Regions from separate parts of the Faecalibacterium sp. Marseille-P9312 genome, predicted to be linked through region 1. Evidence: predicted binding sites of a transcription regulator. Region 1 holds the regulator's gene; each other region holds the start of a gene.

Evidence for each region. Region 1 encodes HrcA, which represses chaperone genes, less so after heat shock. Its sites were predicted from a motif close to TGTTAGCACTCNNNNNNNNNGAGTGCTAACA; they were not measured.
Region 2: clpB (ATP-dependent chaperone ClpB) is a predicted target of HrcA. The motif match lies at 5,419-5,449, and genes of this name have one in related genera.
Region 3: F3G95_RS02760 (co-chaperone GroES) is a predicted target of HrcA. The motif match lies at 3,225-3,255, and genes of this name have one in related genera.
Region 4: htpG (molecular chaperone HtpG) is a predicted target of HrcA. The motif match lies at 5,243-5,273, and genes of this name have one in related genera.

What each region holds. Positions count from the first base shown of each region.
Region 1 is NZ_CABVEW010000004.1:135,112-142,295, reverse strand. Features, by position in the region: gene F3G95_RS04480 (hypothetical protein) at 1-44, opposite strand, end outside; gene F3G95_RS04475 (hypothetical protein) at 126-422, shown strand; glycine riboswitch at 603-695, shown strand; gene F3G95_RS04470 (sodium:alanine symporter family protein) at 813-2,330, shown strand; gene F3G95_RS04465 (aminoacetone oxidase family FAD-binding enzyme) at 2,378-3,625, opposite strand; gene F3G95_RS04460 (stage V sporulation T C-terminal domain-containing protein) at 3,775-4,317, shown strand; gene hrcA (heat-inducible transcriptional repressor HrcA) at 4,507-5,580, shown strand; gene F3G95_RS04450 (nucleotide exchange factor GrpE) at 5,577-6,203, shown strand; gene dnaK (molecular chaperone DnaK) at 6,296-7,184, shown strand, end outside.
Region 2 is NZ_CABVEW010000014.1:46,701-53,884, reverse strand. Features, by position in the region: gene F3G95_RS10880 (Fe-S-containing hydro-lyase) at 1-102, opposite strand, end outside; gene F3G95_RS10875 (fumarate hydratase) at 132-971, opposite strand; gene F3G95_RS10870 (malic enzyme-like NAD(P)-binding protein) at 987-2,159, opposite strand; gene F3G95_RS10865 (trigger factor) at 2,406-3,554, shown strand; gene F3G95_RS10860 (RrF2 family transcriptional regulator) at 3,613-4,044, opposite strand; gene cysK (cysteine synthase A) at 4,320-5,252, shown strand; gene clpB (ATP-dependent chaperone ClpB) at 5,508-7,184, shown strand, end outside.
Region 3 is NZ_CABVEW010000003.1:14,249-21,432, reverse strand. Features, by position in the region: gene F3G95_RS02780 (diacylglycerol kinase family protein) at 1-712, shown strand, start outside; gene bilS (flavodoxin family protein BilS) at 815-1,306, opposite strand; gene bilR (bilirubin reductase) at 1,366-2,493, opposite strand; gene bilQ (bilirubin utilization transcriptional regulator BilQ) at 2,493-2,906, opposite strand; gene F3G95_RS02760 (co-chaperone GroES) at 3,327-3,611, shown strand; gene groL (chaperonin GroEL) at 3,664-5,307, shown strand; gene F3G95_RS02750 (penicillin-binding transpeptidase domain-containing protein) at 5,437-7,029, shown strand; gene secG (preprotein translocase subunit SecG) at 7,135-7,184, shown strand, end outside.
Region 4 is NZ_CABVEW010000006.1:140,051-147,234, forward strand. Features, by position in the region: gene galT (UDP-glucose--hexose-1-phosphate uridylyltransferase) at 1-1,321, opposite strand, end outside; gene F3G95_RS06505 (galactokinase family protein) at 1,318-2,604, opposite strand; gene htpG (molecular chaperone HtpG) at 3,193-5,121, opposite strand; gene F3G95_RS06515 (alpha/beta hydrolase) at 5,417-6,196, shown strand; gene F3G95_RS06520 (hypothetical protein) at 6,299-6,724, shown strand; gene F3G95_RS06525 (HD family phosphohydrolase) at 7,057-7,184, shown strand, end outside.

The DNA of each region.
Region 1 (7,184 bases):
GCCAGCAGTGCGGCCCAGAAGGGCCTCCAGCCTTTTTCTTTCATCTCCTATTTCCCCTCCATAAAAAAACTGCATAAAGCATGGCCTGATGGGGGAACCTTTATGCAGAAAAGGAGGGAAATGCTATGAAATTCGATGATACCCCCAGCAGGGAAGAGCAGGAGGACTTCTGGCTCGACCTCGGCCCGGCCAGCGCCTACGAGGGACTGGACTGCTGTGAGACAGCCCGCCGCGACGGCGACGCCAGCCCGGACGGCCTTGCCCATGGCTTCGAAGGGGCCGAAAGCCCGAAAGACCTCGTGGCCCCGCCCGACGACGACCCGGACAGCGAACCGGTGCCGCATCTGCCGCCCCAGCTGAAAGCGCTGGAGTGGCTGGACACGATGGGCAGTCCCGATGATGTGCCGCCCATCGACCGATAAAGGACGGGAAAAGTCACACCATAACAAAATTCACCTTCTGGTATGAAAGATGAAACTCAGGAATAAAATGTGGTAAAAGGCTTGCCAAGAAGCCGAAAATGTGATAAAGTATCTCCATTGTGTACAGTTGTGCATGTGGTGAGAACCGAATCGCAAGATGTGCCGCCCGGTGAGCCGGGTGTGCCGCACTCTGGAGAAGCCTGCAGGAGGCGGGTGCCGAAGGTGTAAGGCCGTTTGGGCCGATCTCTCAGGCAAAAGGACAGAGCAAACGTCTTTTGCGCAGGAAAGGTGTCCTGTGCGGGGTCATACGCTGAGTTTTTTGCGGGCAGAGCCTTTGGAAAAGAGGTTCTGCCCGCATTTTTGTTTGGGATGATCAGAGGGGGATTTCATATGGTGGACATTGTCACGCGCGTCAACAATGTGGTCAACGGCTTCGTCTGGGGGCCGTTCGGTCTGGCACTGCTGCTCTGCACCGGCCTGTGGCTCAGCGTCCGCACCGGCTTTTTCCAGTTCCGGCGGATGGGTTACTGGCTCAAGCATACCATCGGTGCAATTTTTACCAATAAGGACGTCACTGCCCACACCAGCAAGGAAGATATGGCCATCAGCCAGTTCCAGAGCATGTGTACGGCGCTGGCAGGCACCATCGGCACCGGCAACATCGTGGGCGTGGCCACGGCCATCGTCTCCGGCGGCCCGGGCGCCATCTTCTGGATGTGGGTCATGGCCCTGCTGGGCATGATGACCAGCTTTGCAGAGAACGTGCTGGGCGTCTACTACCGCCGCAAGAACGAAAAAGGCGAGTGGAGCGGCGGCGCGATGTATTATCTGACCGACGGTCTGGGCGCAAAGCCCGGCTGTAAGACGGTGGGCAGGGTGCTGGCTGTTCTGTTTGCCTGCTTCTGCATCCTCGCGTCTTTCGGTATCGGCAACATGAGCCAGATAAACTCCATCGCCGGCAACATGAACGCGGCCTTCCATCTGCCGTACCTCGCCACCGGCCTTGCGCTGATGGTGGTCACGGCCCTCATCGTCATCGGCGGACTCAAGCGGGTGGCCGCTGTCACGGAAAAGCTGGTGCCGCTGATGGCACTGTTCTATGTCGCAGGTGCGCTCATCATCGTGGTCATGCACGCGGGCAATATCCCGGCGGCACTGGCGGCCATCTTCAAGGGGGCATTCAACCTCAACGCTGCAGGCGGCGGCGCACTGGGCTACGGCATCAGCCAGACCATTACCTGGGGCTTCAAGCGCGGCGCGTTCTCCAACGAAGCCGGCCTCGGCTCTGCGGTCATGGTCAACTCGGCCTCTAACGTCAAGGAGCCGGTGCATCAGGGCATGTGGGGCGTGTTTGAGGTCTTCGCCGATACCATCGTGGTCTGCACCCTGACGGCCCTCGTCATCCTGACCACCGGCGTGGTAGACCTCGAGAGCGGCGCTGCCCTCGCAGGTGTGCAGGACAATGCGCTGGTGGGCCAGGCGTTCACGGCGGCTTTCGGCAGTTTCGGCCCGAAGTTCATCGCCGTGTCCATCCTGCTGTTCGCCTACTCCACCACCCTCGGCTGGAGCCACTACGGCACCAAGGCCGTGGAGTATCTCTTCGGCACGGCGGGAAGCCGCATCTATAAGGTCGTCTTTGTCTGCATGACCGTCGTGGGCGCGACCATGAAGCTGGGCCTCGCGTGGGACCTCTCCGACACCTTCAACGGCCTGATGATGATCCCGAACCTCATCGGCGTGCTGGCATTGTCCGGCACTGTGGTGGACATCACCAGGAACTACTTTGCCCGCCGCGTCCGGGGCGAGGACATCGAGCCCATGTGGTCGGCCTTTGAAGAGTATCAGAAGGAAGAAGAGGCCGAGGCTGCCGCCGAGGAGGCGGAGCTGGAGAAGGCCGCAAACAAATAACACAAAAAGCAAGCCCCCGGAAGGCGACCTTCCGGGGGCTTGCTGGTTTACTTCTTCTTTTTGCGAAGCTTTGCCGCCGCCCGCCCGGCGATGATGCCGCTGCCGAAGGCCCAGTGGAGGTTGTAGCCGCCGCAGCTGCCGGCGCAGTCCAGCGTCTCGCCCACAAAGTAGAGTCCCGGACAGCCCTTGAACTGGAAATCGTCCTCGACTTCGTCCAGCAGCAGGCCGCCGCCGGTGGTCTGAGCCTGCTTCCAGCCGCAGGGCGTCAAGCCCTCGAACCGCCAGCACTTGGCTGTGGCGGCGAGTTTCGGCCACGCGGAGGCGGGCAGGGCGCGGGCGTTTTCAGGCAGACCGGCATCGGCCCAGAGGGCGCGGCCCAGCTTTGCGGGCAGCAAGCCCAGCCAGAACTCCGCCACCTCGCTGCCCAGCAGTCCGACCCGCTGGGCGAACAGTGCGGCCAGCTCGGTCTCACTCAGAGCAGGGAAGAGGTCGAGGACCACGACAGGCCGCTTCGGCCCGCGCCCCGGGGCCAACAGACCCGAAAGCTGCATGATGCAGATGCCCGAAAGCCCGTACTCGGTGAACTGCACCTCGCCCGTTTCCCGGGCAAGCACGCGGCCATCTGCGCCGTCCAGCAGGCTGGCGCAGCCCTTGGCCCGGATGCCGGCCAGCGACTTGCGGGGATGAGCACACTGCAGGGCCGTCAGGCAGGGATAGAGGGGGGCCATCCGTCCGCCGCACTGGGCGGCGAACCGGGTGCCGAAGCCATCGGTGCCGAACTGGGGGCCGGCATCGCCGCCCATGGCGCAGATGACGGCGTCGGCCCGCAGGGTCTCGCGGCCTGCCTCGGCCTCGATTTGGACCGCATAGCCGCCCCGGCTCTGGCTCAGGTTCTGGACGGTGCAGCCGGTGCGCACCTCGACGCCCAGTCTCGACAGATGGTGCTCCAGCAGGGCCAGTACGTCCGCCGCCTGATTGGAATACGGGTACACCCGCCCGGCCTCGTCGGTGCGGGGGTAGAGGCCGAGGCTCTCGAACCACGCCAGCGGCGCAGCCTCGTCCACGGCGCTCAGCAGGCGGCGCAGGGCCTTGGGGCTGCTGGTGAAATACCGCTCCGGCGTGATGTCCCGGTTGTCGAGATTGCAGCGCCCGTTGCCGGTGGCCAGAAGCTTTTTGCCCACCTTCGCGTTTTTGTCCAGCACGGTGATGTGTGCGCGGCCCTCTGCGGTCTGTGCTGCCGCCAGCGCAGCGGCCAGACCGGCTGCGCCGCCGCCCAAAATCAAAATCTGCTGCATCCTCTGTCCATCCTTTCTGTAGTAAATTTATTGTATCATAGCCGCCCCTGTTTGGCAAACACAGGGCGGGCAGGTGTATATTTCCCTTCCGCTTCCACATAATAACTACACAGCATGGGAAAATGCAGAATGGGAAGGATGGTACACAGATGAAAGCAACCGGAATCGTCCGCCGCATCGATGAGCTGGGCCGGGTGGTCATCCCGAAGGAGATCCGCCGCACCCAGCGTATCCGCCGCGGCGACCCCCTCGAGATCTTCACCACCGGCGACGGCGAGGTCATCTTTAAGAAGTATTCCCCGGTGGGGGAGCTGCAGGGGGTGGCGGTGCAGTACGCCGAGGTGCTGAGCCGAAGCTTCGCCCTGACGGCCTTCGTGGCTGACCGCGACCGCATCCTCGCCGCAGCCGGGTCGGGGAGGCGCGACCTTGCCGACCGCAGCGTCAGCCAGCCGCTGGAAAAGGTGATGGAGTCCCGCAAGCCCTACCTCAGCGATGGCGACCCCGAGCATGTCCTGCTGCCCTGCGAGGGTTCGCTGCGGCCATTGCTTTGCGCGTGGCCCATCATCGCGGCAGGGGATGTCACCGGGGCCGTGGGCCTGCTGGCCGAGGACCGCACCCAGCAGCCCGACCCTGCCCAGCAGAAGGCCGTGGCCGTGGCGGCAGCGTTCCTGGCAAAGCAGATGGAAGAGTGAACATTATTATAATAAGGGGAGCGTCTGCGTTTCTGGCAGGCGCTCCCTTTTTTGTTTATGACAGAATTATGAATCTTTATAAACTTTTTCGAGAAGCTATTGACAGGGAAAAATTTTTGGCTATAATGGTCTTAGCACTCAGGAAGATGGAGTGCTAAAGAAACAAAAGCCAAAAAGGAGGCAGGCGCTATGACGATGGATGCACGCAAGCAGCGAGTCTTGCAGGCAATCGTGGCGCTGTATGGCCTCGAGGGCGAGCCTGTGGGCAGCAGTGTGCTGGCAAACTATTTTGATATGGCCGTGTCCAGCGCCACGCTGCGCAACGAAATGGCGGCGCTGACCAAGCTGGGTCTGCTGGAGCAGCCCCACACCAGCGCGGGCCGTGTCCCCAGTGCCAAGGGCTACCGTTATTATCTCGACAATCTGCTGACGGACGACCAGCCGCTGGACCGCGTGACCCGCGCCCGCGTCGAAGCCGTTTTCGCCAGCCTTGACCATGAGCCGGAAAAGCTCGCACAGGGCGCTGCAAAGGCGCTGGCCGCCATCAGCGGCTGCACCGCAGCCGTCAGCACCCCCTGTGCCGAAGACCTCTGCGTCGCCCACTACGAAGTCGTTCAGGTGGGCCGCAGCGCGGCGGCTGTGCTGGCCGTCACGACGGCGGGCTACGTTCGCACCCGTGTGGCGCGGGTCCGCACCGGCCTCTCCCGCGAGAACGCCGCTGCGCTGGCCGCGCTGCTCAACCGCAACCTGACCTTCGTCGCGCCGGTGGACCTGTCCAACCGGCTGCTGGCAGAGCTGTGCAGCCAGATCGACCCGGAGCTGGTTCCGGTCATCAGCGCAGCCGCTGCGATCTTGCAGGATTCCGCACAGCCCCACGTATTTCTGGGCGGTGAGCAGTACCTGCTCAACTGGCCGCAGCTCGAAGGCAAGGTGGGCGACATCCTCACCCTGCTGAACGACGAAGAGCAGGCGGCCCACATCATCGCACCCCCGGCAGACCGCAGTGAGAGCGTGCTGCTGGGCGAGGATCTGGAACCTCAGATCCCCGGCTTGTGCATCGTCAGTGACCGCTACCTGGTAGGCGGCGGGCTGTGGGGTACGGTGGCCCTGATCGGGCCGACCCGGATGCCCTTCCAGAAGCTGATGCCGCTGCTCCACCTCTTCGCCGATGAGCTTGGCGAGGGCATGAGCGGCAAACGAAAAGACACCCCGCAGATGGCCGCACCCCGGCGGACTGTGATATATAAGGAGGATCTGGAATGAGCGAAGAGACCAAGAAGACGGCAGAAGCTCCCGAGCAGGAAGCAAAGGAGACCGAAGCCGCACCTCAGGAAGCGCCCGAGACCGCCGCAGCCCCCGAGAAGGAGGCCGAGGCAGAACCCGCAGACGCCAAGAAGAAAGATGGCTGGTTCAATAAGAAAGCCCGGGAGATGGACGCCGTAAAGGCAAAGCTCGACGCAGCCGAGAAGAACGCCGCACAGGCCAAAGACCAGCTGCTCCGGATGGCAGCGGAGTACGAGAACTACCGCAAGCGCTCCACCCGCGAGGCTGACCAGAAGTTCAACGATGGCGTGTCCTTCGCCGTGAACCAGATCATCCCCATCCTGGACACGCTGGAGATGGCAGCCAACGCCCCCACCACCGACGAGAACTACAAAAAGGGCGTGACTATGACGCTGGACAAAGCCGCCAAGGCACTGGATGCCCTCCATGTGGAGGAGATCGAGGCGCTGGGCAAGCCCTTTGACCCCAACTTCATGAACGCCGTCCAGCAGATCCCCGCCCCGGACGGGCAGGAGAGCGGCACCGTCATCACGGTGTACCAGAAAGGCTACAAGCTGGGCGACAAGATCGTCCGCCACGCGACCGTCGTGGTGGCCGAGTAGATCCGCAAAGACCCGCAGGGGTTTTGAAGATAGACATCCGCTTCACATCTAAGCATGAGATAAACAAGTTCTTTTGAGAGGAGACTTCATTTATGAGCAAAATCATTGGTATTGATCTTGGTACTACGAATAGCTGCGTGGCTGTCATGGAGGGCGGCGAGCCCGTCGTCATCGCAAACTCCGAGGGCGCCCGCACCACCCCGTCTGTTGTTGGCTTCACCAAGACCGGTGACCGTCTGGTCGGTCAGGTCGCAAAGCGTCAGGCCATCACCAACCCCGAGAACACCGTTTCTTCCATCAAGCGTCAGATGGGTACCGACCACAAGGTGACCCTGAACGGCAAGGAGTACACTCCCCAGCAGGTCAGCGCTATGATCCTGCAGAAGCTGAAGGCTGATGCGGAGGCTTATCTGGGCGAGCCTGTCACCGAGGCCGTCATCACCGTTCCTGCTTACTTCAACGACAGCCAGCGTCAGGCTACCAAGGACGCCGGCACCATCGCCGGCCTGAACGTCAAGCGTATCATCAACGAGCCTACTGCCGCTTCTCTGGCATACGGCATCGATAAGGAAGATGACCAGAAGATCATGGTCTACGACCTGGGCGGCGGCACCTTCGATGTCTCCATCATCGAGATGGGCGACGGCGTCACCGAAGTTCTGGCCACCAACGGCGACACCCATCTGGGCGGCGACGACTTCGACCAGCGCATCATCGACTGGATGGCTGACGCCTTCCAGACCGAGAACGGCATCGACCTGCGCAAGGATAAGATGGCCGCTCAGCGCCTGAAGGAAGCTGCCGAGAAGGCAAAGATCGAGCTGTCCAGCGCTATGAGCAGCCAGATCAACCTGCCCTTCATCACTGCTGACGCTACCGGCCCCAAGCATCTGGATATGACCCTGACCCGTGCAAAGTTCAACGAGCTGACCGCAGATCTGGTCGACCGCACCATGACCCCTGTCCGCAAGGCTCTGCAGG
Region 2 (7,184 bases), on a different contig from region 1:
GTCGCGGGCGGTGTACACCACACCGGACAGCAGCACGGTATCGCCCGCTTTCAGGGGCGCGAGGTCTGCCGCCGTGCAGGGAGTTGTCAGTTCGTATTGCATTTGCATTCTCCTTTAGCGTCCTGGCCCTCTCACAATGCGGCACTTGCCCGCCGGGTGACATGGCAGGAAACATTCACGGCCACCGGCAGACCGGCCACATGGGTGGGCATCTGCTCGATGGCGAGGCCGAGGCAGGTGGTCCTGCCGCCGAAGCCCTGAGGGCCGATGCCCAGCTCGTTGATGGCCTTCAGAAGCTCTTTCTCGAGGTCAGCGTAATAGGGGTCGGGGTTCGGGACGTCCAGCGGGCGGAGCAGAGCTTTCTTGGCGAGATAGGCCACTTTATCAAAGCTGCCGCCCACGCCGACGCCCAGCACGATGGGCGGACAGGGGTTGGAGCCGGCCAGCCTGACCGTCTCGATGACGAACTTCTTGAAGCCCTCCACGCCGTCGGCGGGCTTGAGCATCTGGATGCGGCTCATGTTCTCGCTGCCGAAGCCCTTGGGGGCGACGGTGATGGTGCAGCCGTCACCGTCCACCAGATGCACCGTGATGGCGGCGGGGGTGTTGTCGCCGGTGTTGCCCCGGCGCAGCGGGTCGGCCACGATGCTCTTGCGCAGATAGCCGTCGGTGTAGCCCCGCCGCACGCCCTCATGGATAGCAGCCTCAAAGCTGCCGTCGATGTGGATGTCCGTCCCCAGCTCCACGAAGACGCAGGCCATGCCGGTATCCTGACAGATGGGCAGATCCTCTTCTTTCGCCGCCGCGAGGTTCGACCAGAGCAGGTCAAGGGTGTTCTTTGCCAGCGGCCAGGGCTCTTCGGCCCGGGCCTTGTCCAGTGCTTCCTGCACGTCCCGGGGCAGGCGGGTGTTGGCCTCGATGCAGAGGCGGGCCACGGTGTCTGTAATTTGCTGCGCGGAAATGGTTCTCATAGGAGCTCCCTCCGTTTACAGGCGGGCCACGCCGCTCTCGCGGGCAGCTTTTGCCACAGCGTTCGCCACAGCCTCGGCCACCCGGGGGTCGAAGGCACCGGGGATGATGTTCTCTTCGCTGCGGTCATCGTCGGTGATGAGGTCCGCAATGGCGTAGGCGGCGGCCAGCTTCATCTTGTCGTTGATGTCGCGGGCGCGGACGCTCAGAGCGCCCTTGAAGAGGCCCGGGAAGCAGAGGACATTGTTGACCTGATTCGGGAAGTCGCTGCGGCCGGTGGCCATGACCCGGACGCCGCCCGCCTTGGCCTCGTCGGGCATGATCTCGGGGGTGGGGTTGGCCATAGCAAAGACGATGGCGTCCTTGTTCATGGTCCTGCACAGCTCGGTGGTCAGGATGCCGGGCTTGGACACGCCGATGAAGACGTCTGCGCCCGCAAGAGCTTCTTTCAGGCCGCCCTTGATCTGGCGGGGGTTGGTCACTTCGCCCAGCCAGTTCTTGTGGGCCTCGGCGCTGTTGCAGCCCTTGTACAGGGTGCCGAACTGGTCCACGGCGATGATGTCCTTCGCGCCGGCGGTCATCAGCATCTTGATGATGGCCGTACCGGCAGCACCGGGACCGTTCAGGACGATGTGAACATCTTCCATCTTCTTGCCCACCACCCGCAGGGCGTTGATGAGGGCAGCGGTGACGACGATGGCCGTGCCGTGCTGGTCGTCGTGGAAGACGGGGATGTCCAGCTCACGCTCCAGGGTCTCTTCGATCTCAAAGCACTCGGGGCTCTTGATGTCCTCGATGTTGATGCCGCCGAAGGTGGGGGCGATGGCCTTGCAGGCCGCGATGACGCTGGCCGCGTCGTGGGCGTCGATGCAGATGGGGAAGGCGTCCACGCCGCCGAACTCCTTGAACAGCACAGCCTTGCCCTCCATGACCGGCAGACCGGCCTCGGGGCCGATGTCCCCCAGACCCAGCACGGCGGTGCCGTTGGAGACGACCGCCACCATATTGCTCTTGAAGGTGTACTTGTAGACGTCGTCGGGGTTTTCCCTGATCTTGCGGCAGGGTTCAGCGACACCGGGGGTGTAGGCGGTGGACAGATCATCGCGGGTCTTGACCTCCACCTTGCTCACGATGCCCACCTTGCCGTGGTGCGTCTCGTGCATTTCCAGAGCTGCTTTGTTGAAATCCATGGGGTTATCCTCCTAACTTTTTCGCCGGGCATATTTAAAACATTATTATAATAATAGCAAAAGCTCCCCCGCTTTTCCATATCTTTTCCGCCTTTTCGCACTCTCCGGCCCCAAAAGTCCGACAAAGGGCGGGGAGAGTGTGGAAATTTTGCAAAAAACTTTTCTTTTTCATTTTTACCCGATATAATAGAGGTTGTTTTTCGAACCACCGGCAAAATACCGGTCTACCAACAGGAGGGAATTCTTTTGAAGCGTATTTTCACCAAGGCACTCTGCCTTGTCTGCGCCGGCGCTCTGGCGCTGAGCCTCGCTGCCTGCGGCGGCAAGGCCGACAGTGCTGCATCCAGCACGGCATCTTCTTCCGCACTCGGCAGCGCGTCCGACTACGACTACCAGAACTTCAACTACAGCGATGGTCTGGATGAGAAGGGCTACTGGGAGGGCATCCGCGCTCTGGACTATGTGACCCTGCCCGAAGACTTTGCATCCGTCGCCATCAAGCGCTCGGACGTCGAGCCCACCAGCGAGGAAGTGGAGGAGCAGATCAGCGATCTGCTGAGCCAGTATTCCTCCACCGAGCGCATCACCGACCGCGCTGCCGCCGACGGCGACACCGTGAACATCAACTATGTCGGCTCTGTGAACAACGTGGAGTTCACCGGCGGCAGCGCCGAGAACTACGATCTGACGCTGGGCAGCGGCACTTTCATCGACGGCTTTGAAGACCAGATCATCGGCCACAAGCCCGGCGAGACCTTCGACGTCAACGTCACCTTCCCCGACGGCTACAGCGATTCCACCGACGCCAGCGGCAATGCTGTGAAGCTCAGCGGCCAGAAAGCCGTCTTTACCGTGACCCTCAACTACATCAGCGAGAGCGTCCTGCCCGAGCTCACCGACAGCTGGGTGGCCGACAACTTCGGCACCTTCGGCACCCCCAACAACATCTACACCGTGGAGGCCCTGCGCGCCTACTATCAGGAGCAGCTCTACACCTCCAACCTCAACACCGCCGTCATGGACTACCTGCTGGAAAACTCCACCTTCAAGTCCATCCCTCAGCAGGTGATGGATTATCAGGTCAACCAGTGCCTGAACTACTACAGCACGCTGGCGGGCTACTACGGCTATGACCTCGACGGCCTCGTCCAGAATCTGCTGGGCTACGAGAGCACCGACGCCATGCTGGCCCACCTTGAGAGCAATCTGGAAGACTACGCCAAGGAAGCTCTGCTCTACCAGGCCGTGGCTGAGTCGCTGGACATCACCCCCACGCAGGAGCAGATCGACACCTACTCCGCCTATGCGGACACCTACGGCCAGAACTACTGCACCATGGTGGCCCTGATGGACGCTGTCACCAGCACGCTGACCAGCGGCGCTGTCGTTTCCTGATTCGATCCGCACAAAAGAAAATCCCTGCCGATGGCAGGGATTTTCTTTTGCTCATCCTTCAGATAACGTAGTCGTTGCCTGCCTCATCGGGTGCGGCGAGGTCGGCAAGGGTGATCTTGCCAAAGTAGTCCTCAATGAGGTCATCAAGGCCCTTCCACATATCATACGTGCGGCAGCTGCTCATCCGGCGGCAGGGAGCCGCGCCCTGTGCAAGACAGCTCACCGGTGCAAGGCTCCCCTCGGTGAGGGTCAGGATCTCGCCCACAGTGTACTGGTCAGGCTCGCGGGTCAGACGATAGCCGCCGCCCTTGCCGCGCAGGCCCTCGAGGAAGCCGTTCTGCACCAGAACCTTGAGGATGTTTTCGAGGTATTTTTCGGAGATCTCCTGCCGGGCGGCGACCTCTTTCAGCGGGACATATTTTTCAGAGCGGTGCTCAGCCAAATCTATCATCACACGCAGCGCATAGCGCCCTTTGGTGGAAACGATCATAGACATTCCTTTCTCTTCTTTCCTGTTATTATTGTGATGCAGCCGGGTCAGCTGCGGAACACACTTCCGTTTATTTTAACCTATTATACAACGGGGTTTATAACTTTTCAATCAGAAATTTTCGATTTTCCATTGACAACCGCCCCAAAGGAAGCTATAATACAGCCAAACCCACAAACCACATTGGTTTAACGGGAATATGAGGGACATCGAGACGGCACCGGCTTTATCCGGTGCAGCCGGGCGCATCGCCCGCAATCGGGAGGTTTACTATTATGAGCAAGATCTATACTTCCGCAGACCAGCTGATCGGCCACACCCCGCTGCTGGAGCTGACCCATATCGAGAAGGATGCAGACCTTTCTGCCAAGCTTCTGGCAAAGCTGGAATACTTCAACCCCGCCGGCTCCGTCAAGGACCGTATCGCCAAGGCCATGATCGATGATGCCGAGGCTTCCGGCAAGCTCAAGCCCGGCTCTGTCATCATCGAGCCCACCTCCGGCAACACCGGCATCGGTCTGGCTGCCGTGGCAGCTGCCAAGGGCTACCGCATCATCATCGTGATGCCCGAGACCATGAGCGTCGAGCGCCGCCAGCTGATGAAGGCTTACGGCGCAGAGCTGGTGCTGAGCGAGGGTGCCAAGGGCATGAAGGGCGCCATCGCCAAGGCCGACGAGCTGGCAAAAGAGATCCCCAACTCCTTCATCCCCGGCCAGTTCGTCAACCCGGCCAACCCCAAGGCTCACATCGCCACCACCGGCCCCGAGATCTGGGACGACACCGACGGCAAGGTTGACATCTTCGTGGCCGGCGTCGGCACCGGCGGCACCATCACCGGTGTGGGCCAGTACCTCAAGAGCAAGAATCCCGGCGTCAAGGTCGTGGCCGTTGAGCCCGCTGCCTCCCCTGTCCTGAGCAAGGGCACCGCCGGTGCGCACAAGATCCAGGGCATCGGCGCAGGCTTCGTCCCCGACGTGCTGGACACCAAGGTCTACGATGAGATCATCGCCGTCGAAAATGACGACGCCTTTGCCACCGGCCGCCTGATCGGCCACAAGGAAGGCGTTCTGGTGGGCATCTCCTCCGGTGCTGCTGTCTGGGCTGCCATCCAGCTGGCAAAGCGCCCCGAGAACGCCGGCAAGAACATCGTCGTCCTGCTGCCCGACACCGGCGACCGTTATCTGTCCACCCCGCTGTTTGCTGAATGATCCTCTCATTCCTTCCGCCCCTGCTGTGGCTTTCCGCCCGGCAGGGGCCTTTTGTTTACCTTCGTGAGACGATATGGTGTGATTTTTTGCATTTTTGCAAACTTTTTGTGAATCCGAGGCTCTTACGGGTTTTGCCTATTGACATTGCAGCGTGTTTGGAGTATATTTTTAGCAGTCGATGAGCTAGAGTGCTAAAACAGCATTCCGGCCCACCGCCTGAATCTCAACTTCCGGTACGAATGGAGGCTTGACTTTATGAATACCAATCAATATACCCAGAAGACCCTTGAGGCTCTGCAGGCGGCCCAGCAGCTGGCTGTGGAGTATCAGCATAACGCACTGGAGCCGGAGCATCTGCTCCACGCTCTGGCGACACAGGAGCAGGGCCTTATCCCCCAGCTGCTCCAAAAGCTGAATGTGGACGCAGGCAGCTTCTCCGCCGCTGTGGCCGAAAAGCTTTCCGCAATGCCCCGGGTGTCCGGCTCTGGCCGTGACCCCGACAAGGTCTATATCTCGCAGGCCACCGACAAGGTGCTGAGCGCCGCCGCCCGCGAGGCCAAGGCCATGAAGGACGACTACGTCAGCGTCGAGCATCTCTTCCTCGCCCTGCTGGACGAGCAGACCCAGAACACCTCCGAGCTGTTCCGCGCCTTTGGCATCACGAAGGATAAGTTCTTACAGCAGCTCACCGCCGTGCGCGGCAACCAGCGGGTGACCAACGACAACCCCGAGGACACCTACAATGCCCTGCAGAAGTATGGTCAGGACCTCGTTGACCTGGCCCGCAAGCAGAAGCTGGACCCCGTCATTGGCCGTGACCAGGAAATTCGAAATGTCATCCGCATCCTGTCCCGTAAGACGAAGAACAACCCCTGCCTCATCGGTGAGCCGGGCGTCGGCAAGACGGCCATCGCCGAGGGTCTGGCCCAGCGGATCGTCCGGGGCGATGTGCCGGAGAACCTGAAGGACCGCACCGTGTTCAGCCTGGACATGGGTGCTCTGGTGGCCGGCGCAAAGTACCGCGGCGAGTTCGAGGAGCGTCTGAAGAGCGTCCTGAATGAAGTGAAGAAGAGCGAGGGCAAGATCATCCTCTTCATCGATGAGCTGCACACCATCGTGGGTGCCGGCAAGACCGACGGCGCAATGGACGCCGGCAATCTGCTGAAGCCCATGCTGGCCCGCGGCGAGCTGCACTGCATCGGCGCGACCACGCTGGACGAGTACCGTCAGTATATCGAGAAAGACCCCGCTCTGGAGCGCCGCTTCCAGCCGGTGCAGGTGGATGAGCCTACCGTGGAAGACACCATCTCCATCCTGCGCGGCCTGAAAGAGCGGTACGAGGTGTTCCACGGCGTGAAGATCAGCGATAATGCATTGATCGCCGCCGCCACCCTCTCTGACCGCTATATCACCGACCGCTTCCTCCCCGATAAGGCCATTGACCTGGTGGATGAAGCCTGCGCCATGATAAAGACCGAGATGGACAGTATGCCCAGCGAGATGGACGACCTCGCCCACCGCATCACCCAGCTCCAGATCGAGCAGGTCAGCCTGAAAAAGGAGACCGACGCTCTGAGCCAGAGCCGTCTGCGCGACCTCGAAAAAGAGCTGGCCGAGCTGCAGGATAAGTTCCACAGCATGAAGGCAAAGTGGGAAAACGAGAAGAACGCCATCGGCAAGGTGCAGTCTCTGCGCGAGCAGATCGAGCAGACCAACGCCGCCATCGAGAAGGCACAGCGCGAATACGATCTGAACAAGGCCGCTGAGCTGAAATACGGCAGGCTGCCTCAGCTGCAGAAACAGCTGGAAGAAGAAGAGAAGATCGCCGCCGCCAAGAAGGAGGACAGCCTGCTGCGCGACCGCGTGACCGACGAGGAGATCGCCCGCATCGTGGCCCGCTGGACCGGCATCCCCGTGGAGAAGCTGGTGGAG
Region 3 (7,184 bases), on a different contig from region 1:
CGCGGCAGTGGGGTGTCTGCCCTTTGGCAGCGGCAATGATTTTCTGCGCACCTACGGCACGCGGGAAGAGTTCAATGACCTCGACGCCCAGCTGGCGGGCGGCGAGGTGGACATTGATCTGATGCAGACCGACCTCGGCCTTTCGGCGACCATCTGCGCCGCCGGACTCGATGCACAGGTGGCTTACGGCATCCCGCAGTTCCGGCGCATCCCGTTCTGCGGCGGCGAGATGGCCTATGCACTCTCCATCGTCAAGCAGCTCTGCGGCCACATCGGACGGAACGTGACCTTCACCATCGACGGCGAGGAGCTGACGGTGGACTGCCTGATGTGTGCCGTCTGCAATGGCCGTACCTATGGAGGCGGCTTTTATGCGGCTCCCGAGGCGCAGCCCGACGACGGCTGGCTGGACGTTTTCATCATCCGCAGGGTGAGCCGCCTGACGATCGCCCGCCTGCTGGGAATGTACAAGAGCGGCAGGCACTTCCGGAACGGTGAGCTGACGGAACAGGCGAAGCCCTACTTCATCTACCGCCGGGCAAAGTGCGTCTCCCTGCGCCCGGCAGACGGACGCGGCCCTATCGTGGCGACTGCCGACGGCGAGTGCGCTCCCTGCGACGCCATCACCGCCCAGCTCAAGCCGCTGGCCGGGCGCGTCCTGCTGCCCAAACCGGCCTATGAGCGGTTCATGGCCCAGCGGGCCAACGTGTAAAATGAAAGGATAAGAAGCGTCCTGCACGTTTCTTTAGGGGCTCATCGGAGGATCAACAAAGGCGGCGGCTTTCCCTGTCAAGGAAAGCCGCCGCCTTTTCCGTTATCTTACAGCCTGTTTCAGCTGCTCCAGGTCATCCGCATCCGGGTGAGAAAGAGCTTTGTCAAAATTCTCGATCATGGCATCCAGATTGGGCAGATGAAGCGGCTGTTTTTTCATGTTCTCATACCGCTGGCGTACCGACATCGGCATTTTGCCCTGACACATATAGCGGCCGAAAACAGTGTTGCTCTTGTCCAGCGAATGCTCCGCCTTTTTCAAGATCTTATCAAAGTATTCTTTACTGCCGCCGAAGCCGGCAGTGCCAAAGAGAAAGATGTTTTTGCCGTGCAGCTGCTTCAAAAAGTCCGAAGTGCTTTCATCGGCATTTCCCTTGTCTGTCCAGAAGCCCACATAAAGGGTGTCCGCTTCCATAGCGGCAGGGTTCGGGCTGCCAAAATAACAGCAATCTGCCTGCGGCAGGCAGTCGTGCAGCGTATCTGCCAAGATTTTTGTGTTGCCTGTTTTGCTGCTGTATACGATCGCGTAACTCATAACTTCTCCTTTGTGAATGTCTTTTTGTTGAGTATATCGTGATTTTTTGTCGGGTAGGTTTATGCGTTTTTTGCTTCTTTTTCTCGCAAAGCATCATAAACGCAGCGAGTTCCCTGATGTGCCGTCAGCCCGCCCAGACACTTCTTGTTGCAGCGGAGACAGCGGTGGATCTGTTCCGCCTGCCCGTTTTTCAGCTTGTTCACCCAATCCGGGTCTGCCAGAAGCTGGCGGCTCATGGCGGCACACTGGATGCGTCCGCTGGCGAGCTGCTGCTCCACAAGATCCGGGTCGTTCAGACCACCGACACCACAGATGGGCAGGTCGGTGTACTGCCGCACCTCATCGCAGAATTTGAGGAAGCATCCCGGCTGGCTGAAATAGGGATGATCGGCGGGCGGGATGGTGTTTTCCAATGCAGAATGGTTTGCCAGCGTTACATGGAAGCTGGTCACACCCGCCTGCTCCAGCAGCGGAACGAACACCGGCAGTTCTTCTTCCACCACACCGGCATTGCCAAAGTGCGGGTTTTCCTGCCGGACAGCCAGCTTGTAATCAATGGGCATCCCCGGAACCGCCGCATGGACAGCCGAGACCGCTTCCACCGCAAAACGTGCTCGGTTTTCTGCGCTGCCGCCGTATTCATCGGTACGATGGTTGAAGATGGCTGAACTGAAACTGCCGCACATCCGGTCGCCATGCACCTGCACCATATCAAAGCCGGCCTGTTTTGCCAGCACCGCCGCTTTTCCAAACCCGCTGATGATGGTCCGGATCTTCCGTTTGGACATCTTTGTAATATAAGGAGCGACTTCGGCGTTCAGCTTTTCCCGCAGCTGATCCGGGGTGATTTTTTTCAGCAGCAGACCGGGAATGTATTTGAACATCGCCAGCAGATTGGAATCGCTCTGGTGCAGCTGGGCACAGACTTTGCAATCCGCATCATGGGCGATTTTCACGACCTGCTGGTAGAATGCAAAGCCTTTGGTGTCAAATAGAGATTTTTCAAATTTGCTTTTGCCCACCGGGACATCGCCCACGATGATCATGGCACAGCCGCCCTGTGCAATGGCACGGATCTTTGCAAGGTATTCTTCATCCGACAGCCCGAATGTTGTCGGCGCAAAAATGATGCGGTTTTTCAGCTGCATCCCACCATAATGGATCGGACTCAAGATCGTTTCGTACATCATTTGCACACTTTCTTTTGCACTGCTTTTTGCAGTAATGTCAGCAGCTGCTGCCGCTCCTGCGCTGTCAGTCCGCCCAGACTCTGCGCATCCCAGTCGATAAAGACCTGATGACAGACCACAAAGGCGTTTTCACCCCTCCGGGTCAGCTTCAGGTGGTAGCTGCGCCCATTCTTTTCTTTCGTCAGAAAGCCGTCTTCGGCCAGCTTGTTCAGGCTGCGCTGGGAGTGGCCCCAATCCAGATGCAGATCTTTGGTCAGTTCCGAAGGCGTACAATCCGGATGCTTTCCTACATAAATGACAAAATATATCAGCCCGAAGCTCAGACCCAGTTCCTGTAACCGCTGGGTCGTGTAAGCGGCAAACTCTCTGTGCAGGGTCAGAATGCAGGAAGATACCGTGGAGGGTCCCATTTCGTCAACTCCTTCTTTTTTGAACGGAAAGCATTATAGCACTGTTACTTGACAAAGTCAAGTGTTTTGACTGCACTGTGCTTCGGAGCGAAAATATGAAGGTGAACCGGAATTGCCCAAACAGAGAGATGATCCCCCTATAGTTTAACGCACTGGTCTTATGACGGGTGCGTTTTTTGTTATCTGAAAGGTAGATGGATCGTACATTGTTCGTACATGGCGAGGGCAAAAAGAACATGGCTCATGGAAAGGACATAAAAACTTAACAAAGAAATTTGCAAAACCCCTTGATTTTTGACTCCAAGATGAGTACAATACACTTAGCACTCAAGGAAAAAGAGTGCTAAACAACCGGAAGGGCGCAGCCCCCGGGACATAAAACAGTTTATCTTTTATATTTATAATAGGAGGGCAAGAACGATGAAGATCATTCCTCTTGCAGACCGTGTTGTTATCAAGACTGTTGAGGTCGAGGAGACCACCAAGGGCGGCCTCATCCTGACTGGCAGCGCGAAAGAGAAGCCCCAGGTGGCACAGGTCGTGGCCGTTGGCCCCGGCGGTGTCGTGGACGGCAAGGAAGTCAAGATGACTGTCAAGGTGGGCGACAAGGTGCTCACCAGCAAGTACTCCGGCACCGAGGTCAAGGTGGACGGCGAAGAATGCACCATCGTGCGTCAGGCCGACATTCTGGCCATCGTGGAGTAAGCGTCTTTCCCTCACACTGGATAATCAAGCATTTACGAAGGAGCGATAAAATATGGCTAAGCAGATCAAGCAGGGCGAGGAAGCCCGCAAGGCACTGTGTGCCGGTATCGACACTCTGGCAGATACTGTTAAGATCACCCTCGGCCCCAAGGGCCGCAACGTGGTGCTGAGCAAGAAGTTCGGCGCCCCCGTCATCACCAACGACGGTGTGACCATCGCAAAGGAGATCGAGCTGAAGGACGAGTTCGAGAACATGGGCGCACAGCTGGTGCGTGAGGTCGCTACCAAGACCAACGACGCCGCAGGCGACGGCACCACGACTGCGACCGTTCTGGCACAGGCTATGGTCACCGAGGGCATGAAGAATGTCACCGCCGGTGCAAACCCGATGGACATCCGCCGCGGCATGACCAAGGCTGTCGCTAAGGCCGTCGAGACCATCAAGGCACACAGCCAGAAGGTCAAGGATTCCAACGACATCGCCCGCGTCGGCACCATCTCTGCAGGCGACCCCGAGATCGGCCGTCTCATCGCCGAGGCGATGGAGAAGGTCACTTCCGACGGCGTCATCACCATCGAGGAGAACAAGACCACTGCCGAGACCTACAACGAGATCGTCGAAGGTATGCAGTTCGACCGCGGCTACCTGACTCCCTATATGGTCACCGATACCGACAAGATGGAGGCTGTTCTGGACAACGCCGCCATCCTCATCACCGATAAGAAGATCAGCGTCATTCAGGACCTCGTTCCTCTGCTGGAGCAGGTCATGCAGAACGGCATGAAGCTGCTCATCGTGGCCGAGGACATCGAGGGCGAGGCTCTGTCTACCCTCATCGTCAACCGCCTGCGCGGCACCCTGAACGTCGTGGCTGTCAAGGCTCCCGGCTTCGGCGACCGCCGCAAGGAGATGCTGCAGGATATTGCTACCCTGACCGGCGGCACGGTTGTCTCTGCTGACCTCGGCTACGAGCTGAAGGATGCTACCGTTGACATGCTGGGCCATGCCCGTCAGGTCAAGGTCACCAAGGAGAACACCACCATCGTGGGCGGCGCTGGCGACAAGGACGCTATCGCATCCCGCATCGGTCAGATCCGCAACCAGATCGAGGCCGCTACCAGCGACTTCGACCGCGAGAAGCTGCAGGAGCGTCTGGCAAAGCTGGCTGGCGGCGTGGCTGTCATCAAGGTCGGCGCTGCTACTGAGGTCGAGATGAAGGACAAGAAGCTCCGCATCGAGGATGCTCTGAACGCAACCAAGGCTGCTGTTCAGGAAGGCGTCGTCGCTGGCGGCGGCACTGCTCCCATCAACGCCATCCCCGCTGTCCGTGAGCTGTGCGATACGCTGGAAGGCGACGAGCGCACCGGCGCTAAGATCGTCCTGAAGGCTCTGGAAGCTCCTCTGCGCCAGATCGCCAAGAACGCCGGCCTCGAGGGCAGCGTCATCATCGACAAGATCATCTCTGCCAACAAGCCCAACTACGGCTTCGACGCTCAGAATGAAGTCTACGTCGAGGATATGATCGCCGCTGGCATCGTTGACCCGACCAAGGTCACCCGCTCCGCTCTGGAGAACGCAGCATCCGTCGCTGAGATGGTGCTGACCACCGAGAGCCTCGTGGCCGATCTGCCCGAACCCCCGGCTGCTCCTGCTGCCGCTGGCGGTGACATGGGCGGTATGGGCGGCATGTACTAAGCTGCAGCCTTTCCCAAAACGCGCATACTGTTTCAGTATCTGGGGCAGAGCTTCTTCGGAGGCTCTGCCTCTTTTGTGTACCGTCCCTCTTTTCTGCCCATACTACCGGGCAGGGAAGGGGGGCTTTTTATGTCGGGCCGGAGAGTGCTTGCGCTGTACGGGGCGCTGCTGCTGGGGTTTGCGGCGGTGGTCTGCCGGTTATACTGGCTCTGCTCGAACACGGACTACGCCGTGCGGGCGGCGGCGCAGAGCGAAGCGGTCCTCCGCCTGCCTGCGGCGCGGGGAAACTTTTACGACTGCGGCGGTCTGCCGCTGACGGGCATCTCTCAGCGCTGGCTGGCCCTCTGCTTCCCGGGTGAGAGCAGCTACGCGCGGCTCTACCCCTATGCGGACGCCGACGGGCAGGCCAGGCTTTACCGGGAGCGGAATACTTCCCGGCCCTTTCTGCTGGACGTGGTGCAGGATGTAAGCGGGCTGGGCGTGCGGTGCTATGCTGTTCCCCGGCGGTATGCCGCTGCCCCGCTGGCAGAACAGCTCATCGGCTACCTGGACAGCGAGGGCCATGGCGCAGCGGGCCTAGAGGCTGCGCTGGACGATGTCCTTTACACCGGCGAGCGGGATATACTGCACTGTGCGGTCACAGCGCAGGGGCGGCTGCGGCGGGGCAGTGAGCCGATTTTAGAAAAAGCAGACTCTGCCCCGCAGGGTGTGCGGCTGACCCTCTCCCGCAGCATCCAGAGGGCCGCAGAAGGGGTGGCGGCGGAGAGCATGGCCGCCGGGTGCATCCTTATTATAGATGTAACCAGCGGCAAGGTGCGGGCCTGTGTCAGCCTGCCGGGCTTTGATGCGGCCAATGTGGGTGAGAGCCTGACGGCTCCGGACAGCCCGCTTCTGAACCGTGCTTTTTCGGCCTATGCGGTGGGCTCGGTCTTCAAGCCGGTGCTGGCCGCAGCGGCGCTGGAAGCAGGAGAAGGGGACTTCACCCGGGAGTGTCCCGGCTACGACGCCCTGAACGGCCAGGTCTACCGCTGTGCCGGAAGCGTACCTCACGGCCTCGTGGGGCTGGACGGCGCTCTGGAAAAGAGCTGCAACGGCTACTTTATCGAGCTGGGGCGGGAATTGGGGTCGGAGCGTGTCCGGCAGATGGCGGCAGCGCTGGGCTTCGGGAAGGGACAGGACATTGCAGGCGGCCTCCGGTCGGCTTCTGGTGTTCTGCCCGAAGCAGAGACACTCAAAAACGAGGGGCAGTTTGCCAACTTCTGCTTCGGACAGGGGGAGCTTCTGGCGACGCCCTTGCAGGTGGCCGGGATGATGAACAGCATTGCGGCGGGCGGCGTCTATCACACCCCGCTTTTCGTGGGGGGTACCGGGGACGAGACGACGGGCGAAGAGCTCACGCCGCTGGCACATGGCTCGTCCCGGCGGGTGTTCGCGGAGCAGACGGCGGAAAAGCTGCAGGAGCTGCTGGCGGGCGTCGTGGCAGAGGGAACGGGCCGGCAGGCAGCCCCCTCCGAGGGGACTGCCGCCGGAAAGACCGGCACCGCCCAGACCGGCCAGTTCCGGGACGGCGAAGAGCTGAAAAACTACTGGTTCGCCGGTTTTTACCCGGCAGAAAAGCCCCGCTGGACCATCGTGGTGATGCAGGACGCCCAGACAGAGCCGGAGGTGTCCAGCGCAGCCGTCTTCGCCCGCCTGTGCGACGCACTGAGCGCCGGGGAGTGAATGGTTTTGCTTTTCTGCTTGCTTTTTTGGCCGAGGTATGTTACTATATACTTGTATTTGTATGTTTGTTATCCAAATTTAACAATAAAAGGAGCGTTTTCATCCATGGCAGTCATTGAAATCGTCGGCGGCGTCATTCTGCTCGTCGTCTCGGT
Region 4 (7,184 bases), on a different contig from region 1:
CGTGCTTCTGCAGGGCCTCGGGGTACCCGGCGGTGGGAGCCCGGGCCACCAGCAGGTCGGCCAGGTCAAAGAGCTCCTGCTTCAGGCGGCTGGGCAGAACGGCCAGACCCATGACCTCGATGAGGCCGATGTTCTCCTTCTTGATGTGGTGGAGCTTTGCGTGGGGGTGATAGACGCCCAGCGGATGCTCCGGCGTGGTGATGTTGTTGCGCAGCACCAGATCCAGCTGGAACTTGCCGTCCCGCATCCGGGCGATGGGGGTGATGGTGTTGTGGGGTTCGCCGTCGGTCTCGGCGTAGACAAAGCAGCTCTCGTCGGTGTAGCCCCGCCATGCGGTCAAAATCTGATCGGCCAGCTCCACAAGGCGTTCGTCGTCGGCGCAGGTCAGGCGGATGCAGCTCATGGGCCAGTGGACGATGCCGGCGTCCACGTCCTCAAAGCCGGGGAAGACCCACTTCTTCTCGATGGGCGCTTTGGCCATGGCGAACTCGTAATGGCCGCCCTGGAAGTGGTCGTGGCTCAGGATGCTGCCGCCCACGATGGGCAGGTCGGCGTTGCTGCCCACGAAGTAGTGGGGGAAGAGGGCCACGAAGTCCAGCAGCTTGCGGAAGGTGGCACGCTCGATCTTCATGGGGGTGTGCTGGCTGTTAAAGACGATGCAGTGCTCATTGTAGTAGACATAGGGGCTGTACTGGAAATTCCACGCACTGTCGTTGATGGTCAGCGGGATGATGCGGTGATTTTCCCGGGCGGGATGGTTCAGCCGGCCGGCATAGCCCTCGTTCTCCACGCAGAGCTGGCACTTGGGGTAGGCGCTCTGAGGAGCCAGCTTTGCGGCTGCGATGGCTTTGGGGTCTTTTTCGGGCTTCGACAGGTTGATGGTGATGTCGAGGTCGCCGTAGGGGGTCTTGGTGACCCACTTGACGTCCCGCTTGATGCGGTAGCGGCGGATGTAATCGGTGTCCTGGCTGAACTTGTAGAACCAGTCGGTGGCGGCCTGGGGGCCGTCGGTCTCGTACCGCTCTTCGAAGTTGGCGCGGACGATGCTGGGGCGGGGCGTCAGCACACCCATGAGCCGGGTATCGAAGAGGTCGCGGGCCGTGGGGCTGTCGTCGCAGACGCCCCGGGCGACGGCATCGTCCACCAGCGTTTTCAGAATGCTCTCGAGGTCGGCGTAGCAGACGTCGCCCTCCGGCTCTGTGAAGCTGTCGAGCTGCATGGTCATGAGCAGCTGGTTGCGGATGTAGATCTCGTCGTCAGGCAGGATGAGGCCGGTGTCCAGACCGTAGTTGACGAGCTGCTGGATGGCAGTGGAGATCACAGGACAGCACCTCCTTCCGGACGGATGGACAGGACGTGGCAGCGGCCCTCGCCGAGGATGGCTTCCATACCGGCCTTGAACTCGTCCAGCATCTCCACAGGCACGAAAGCCTGCACCGTGCCGGCGAAACCGCCGCCGTGGACGCGGACAGCGCCCTTATCGCCCAGCAGATGCTTGGCGGCAGCGATGGTCACGCCCACTTCCTGATGCTCCTTGTAGCCTGCGGGGATGACGTTCTGCAGATATTCCCAGCTGCTGCGGCCGGACTCGTTCACGAGGCAGAGGAAGGTGTCGAAGTCGCCATCGTGGAGTGCGGCCACCTGCTTTGCCACACGGTCATTGTCGGCGTAGACGTGGAAGGCGCGGAGGACGGCGCGGTCGCCGCACTGCCTGCGGCATTCGGGCAGCTTTGCAAGGAAGGTCTCGAACGGCACATCCCGCAGCACCTCGCCGCCGCAGACAGCGGCCACGGCGCGGCACTCAGCCGGGATGGCGGCGTACTCGTCGGTCAGGTCGGCGTGGTCTGCGCCGGAGTCGAGGATGCAGAGGGCCAGACCAGCCTTGGAGAAGTCCACAGCCACCGGTTCCACGACAGGCTTTGCGGGGCTGGCGAAGTCGATGGTGATGATGTTGCCCACGCTGGAAGCCATCTGGTCCATCAGGCCGCAGGGCTTGCCGAAGTAGACGTTCTCAGCCCACTGGCCGATCTGCGCGATGGCGATGGGGGAGACCTTCTCGGCCATGAAGCAGTCGTTCAGGATGACGCCGATGAGCACCTCAAAGGCGGCAGAAGAGGAGACACCGCTGCCCTTCGGCACGTTGGAAGAGATGTAAATGTCCAGACCGGCCAGCTTTGCGCCCCGCTGGGTGAAGGCGGCGCACTCGCCGCGCAGCAGGGCGGCGGTGGTGTTCTCCTCTTCTTTGCGGGCCTCGAGGTCATTCAGATCAATGACGCACAGATCATAGCCCTCGCTCTGGACGCGGAGCTGGTTCTTGTCGTTGGGGGCTGCGGCGGCGATCATGTCGATGTTCACGCTGCCGGCCAGCACCCGGCCATGCTGATGGTCGGTGTGATTGCCGCCGATCTCGGTGCGGCCCGGTGCGCTGTAAAGGCCGGCCTCAGCGTGGGAGCCGAAGGTCTTTTCCAGCCCATCCAGCACAGCGGTGTAACGGGCGGCTTCGGAGGCCGTCTCAGCGGGAGAACAGCAATACAGGGAGGCGAGGCGTGCGGCGTGGACGCCGTCGGACAGCTCCTGCTTCCATACGGGAATGGACTTCATCATGGAATCTTCCTCCTGACAGACAGATACTTTTAATTTTGTTGGGTGGTGCTGGAAAACCTCTCCGTCACGCCTACGGCGTGCCACCTCCCCTAACGAGGGGAGGCTTTGGCATTTCGTAAAGCTTTATCTCTTCGCCAGAGGCTCCCCTCGGTAGGGGAGCTGTCGAGCGTGAGCGAGACTGAGAGGTTAATACATTCAACAGAACCCGCTTCTAATCCTATAGTAAAGGATTTGTCCGGAAAAAACCATGTGTTATTGTTGCATCTCAATGAAAAGTTGCAAAAAATCCCCGCCGGGGCTGTCCGGCAGGGATGCAAAATAAAAATCTCGGATAAATTACAACTGAGACAAAAGTTTTTTCAGAACCGGGAAAGCATTGTGTAACTGCGCCAAAACTTCCCGCTGCCGCGTCCCGGCGGGGGAGCGGGCCGCGATATGGAGAAACCTTACTGCGGCGGGCAGTGCAAAAGAAAAGGCCGCGATCCACTTTTCCAGCGGAGCGCGGCCTTCTTGTTAAGGGAAGAAAATTATGATGTCAGGCGGAAGGCGAGGGAGCAGCGCCCTCCGGCCCGGGAACACAGGGAAAGATCACTGCATCAGGCTGCAGACGGCCTCGGCGTAAGCGGCGGGGTCATCCACGGGCAGGCCCTCGATGAGCTGTGCCTGTGCGTAGAGCAGAGCGCTGTACTTCTTGAGCTTCTCGGTATCGCCAGCCTCCTGTGCGGCTTTCAGCGCAGCGAAGACGGGGTGGTTGACGTTCAGCTCCAGCACCTTGTCGCTCTTGACGCCCTCACTGCCGGGCTGCTTGGAGAGCACCTTCTCCATCTCGATGGACAGCGGGCCGTCGGCGGACAGGCAGACGGGGTGGTCCTTCAGGCGGGTGGAGACTTTGACCTCCTTGACCTTGCCGTCCAGAGCGTCCTTCATGGCGTCAAACAGAGCCTTGTTGGCGGTGGTAGCCTCTTCGGCGGCCTTCTTCTCGTCCTCGGTCTCAAGGCCCAGATCGCCGCTGTTGACGTTCTTGAACTCGACGGTGCCGTCCTTGCCCTCGGCATCCTTGCGGGGATAGGTGCGCATGATCTGCAGGCAGAACTCATCCACATCCTCGGTCAGGAGCAGGACGTCATAGCCCTTGTCCATGACCAGCTCAGCGGCAGGCAGCTTTGCCAGACGGTCGGTGGAGTCACCGGCGGCGAAGTAGATGTACTTCTGCTCGGCGGGCATCTTGTCCACGTACTCCTGCAGAGTGACCATCTTCTGCTCCTTGGCAGACCAGAACAGCAGCAGGTCGCGCAGCAGCTCGGCGTGCATCCCGTAGTCGGAGTATGCGCCGAACTTCAGCTGACGGCCAAACTCCTTCCAGAAGCTCTCGTACTTCTCGCGGTCGTTGGCCAGCATGGCGTGGAGCTCGTTCTTGATCTTCTTTTCCAGAGCGTTGTGGATGAGCTTGAGCTGATTGTCCTTCTGCAGCATCTCACGGCTGATGTTCAGACTCAGGTCCTGGCTGTCCACGATGCCCTTGACGAAGCTGAAGTAGTCGGGCAGCAGGTCGGCGCACTTCTCCATGATGAGGACGCCGGATGCGTACAGAGCCAGACCCTTTTCGTAGTCCTTGGTGTAGAAGTCATAGGGGCGGTGGCTGGGCACGAAGAGCAGGGCGTTATAGTTTGCAGTACCCTCGGTGCGGCTCACGATGACGCGGGCGGGGTCAGCGTAGTCGCTGAACTTATCCTTGTAGAAGTTTGCGTACTCCTCGTCGGTGACTTCGCTCTTCTGCTTCTTCCAGATAGGCACCATGCTGTTCAGAGTTTCCAGCTCGGTGTAGGTCTCCCACTCGGGCTTGTAGTCGTCGGGCTTGGGGTCGGGTTCGGGCTTCTGACGGCTCTTCTCCCGTTCCATCTGGATGGGGTAGCGCACATAGTCGCTGTACTTCTTGACGATGGCCACGATGCCGTACTCGTCGAGGAAGTTGTCGTAGTTGTCGGTCTCCGTGTCGGGCTTGATGTGGAGGATGATGTCGGTACCGGCAGTCTCCTTCTCAGCAGGCTCAAGCTCATAGCCGTCAGCACCGCTGGACTCCCACTGCCAGGCCTCGTCGGAGCCGTAAGCCTTGGAGATGACCGTCACTTTGTCGGCCACCATGAAGGCAGAGTAGAAGCCGACACCGAACTGACCGATGATGTCGATGTTCTCGTCCTGGTTGTCCTTCTTGAAGTCGAGGGAGCCGGAGTGGGCGATGGTGCCGAGGTTCTGCTCCAGCTCTTCCCGGGTCATGCCGATGCCGTTATCGGAGATGGTCAGGATGCGGCTGTCCTTGTCGCGGGTGAGCAGGATGCGGAAATCGCCTTTGTTCATGCCGACGGAAGTGTCGGTCAGGCTCTTATAATACAGCTTGTCGATGGCGTCCGAAGCGTTGGAGATCAGCTCACGCAGGAAAATTTCCTTGTTGGTGTAGATGGAGTTGATCATCATGTCCATCAGCTTTTTGCTCTCGGCCTGAAATTCTTTTTTCGCCATAATACAAAACCTCTTTTTATCAGATTTTAGCGTCCCGGCGGCGGAACTGCCCGGGCGCGTGTCGCATCAGGATCTGCCTGTGGAGAGTGCCGGCACACGGAGCGGAAAACCACTCGTGAAAACTTAGCACTCATAACTTTCGAGTGCTAATATACACCGCTGAGAGACAAAAATCAAGGGGTTTCATAAAAAGTTCAAAAAACTTTCCTTTCGGGGCCAAAGCCGCCTTTACTTTCCCGCGCCAAAGCCGTATAATGGGCCGGAATGACAGACCTGTTTATAAGGAGGATGAAAGATGCAGCAGATAGAGCTGGAACTTGCAGGCGGCGGTGTGCTGACGGTTTCCCTGCGGGCGTCGCTGGACGCCATGCCCGCCGTGAAGCAGCGGCCTTTGGTGCTGGTGGTGCCGGGCGGCGGCTACAACCATGTCAGCCCCCGGGAGGGCGACCCGGTGGCCCTGCAGTTTGCGGCGGCGGGTTATCACACCGCCGTGCTGACCTACAGCGTGGGGGAGGGGGCGCAGGACTACCGGCCTCTCCGACAGTTGAACGAAGCGCTGGCTCTGCTGCGGCAGAATGCGGGAGAGTGGCACATCCTGCCGGATAAGATCGCCGTCTGCGGCTTCTCGGCGGGCGGACATCTGGCCCTGTCCGGCGCGGTGCTGGACATTCCGGGCGAGACGGCCCAGCAGAGGCCCAATGCAGTGATCCTGGGCTACCCGGTCATCACGGCAGGGGAGTTTGCCCACCGGGGCAGCTTCGTCCAGCTGGCGGGCAGCGAGGATGCTGCCGCACAGCAGGTGTTCACCTTGGAGGATAAGGTGACCTCCGACACACCGCCGGTCTTCGTCTGGCATACCATGGAGGATAAGACCGTTCCGGTGGAGAACACGCTTCTCCTGCTGGCCGCCCTGCGGAGGGCGGGCGTGCCGTGCGAGGCACATCTGTTCGAGAAGGGCGCTCACGGCACCAGCATCAGTACCGCCGAAGTGGATGCCGCCGACCCTCACCGCGCCCATTGGGTGGCTCTCTGCCTCGAGTGGCTGGGGGAGACGTTTGGGTTCAAATTGAGTTAAATTTGGACATTCCTACAAAAAATTCATAAATTTATGGTTGACCTGCCCAAGATTTGAGCGTATACTGGTCAGCGGAAACAAACGAGGAAGAAGGAAACATACATGGAAAAGAAGATCTCGGTCAAAGACCTGCTGATGCAGGCATTCCTGACGGGCTGGGAGCTCTCCGACAAGAGCATCGCTCAGGACGAATATCTGCAGAGCGCCATTCAGGTCATCGAAGTGCTGCAGGTGGAGCCGGAAAACGTCTACGCGGAAGAGGGTCTCGGCCTGACCGACGGTGACGAGGTAGACCATCTGGACGACCTGCTCCGGGCCGACGGCCAGTGGCTGTATTACGGCGTGGAGGCGGAGAATTTCTTCCTCATCCAGTGGTACCCGGACGAAGCATCCGCCAAGGCAAAACTGGCACAGCTCGAGGAGCTGGGCGACGGCAAGCAGTACCTCGTGGATATGAGCCTCAAGCGCACAAACCCCACCGAGGCCGAGAATTTCGGCAATTCCAACCCGGTGCAGCTGAGAAGTTAACCTCGGCGAAAGCCTCTCCCTTTGGGAGCAACGGCGACGACTGCCGCCAGCGGCGGAAACAGGGAGGAGCTGTTGGGGCCGCGGCCAGCAGGATGCGAGCGGCAGCGAAGCAGACGCTGGGAGCCGCAACCCGGGCAGTGGCATCGCTTGCGATGACGGAGAGGGCAAGCCTGTTGCGATAGAGCGGCTCGTACAGCGATAAGCTGTCTCTTTGTCAGAGCGAAGCTATCGCTGTATCTGTCTTCTCCGTCAGTGCCCTTGCCCTCTCAGTCTCGCTTCGCTCGACAGCTCTCCCAAAGGGAGAGCCTTTTGCAGAGAAAGGAATCGAACCAATGCAGCTTTCTGATACGGAGCGTCAGCACCTCACCGCCATTCTGGCCCAATATGACCAGCACCCCGAAGTGCAGCGGATGCGGGAATTTATCCAGCACGGCGATGTGACCACCTACCAGCACTGCAA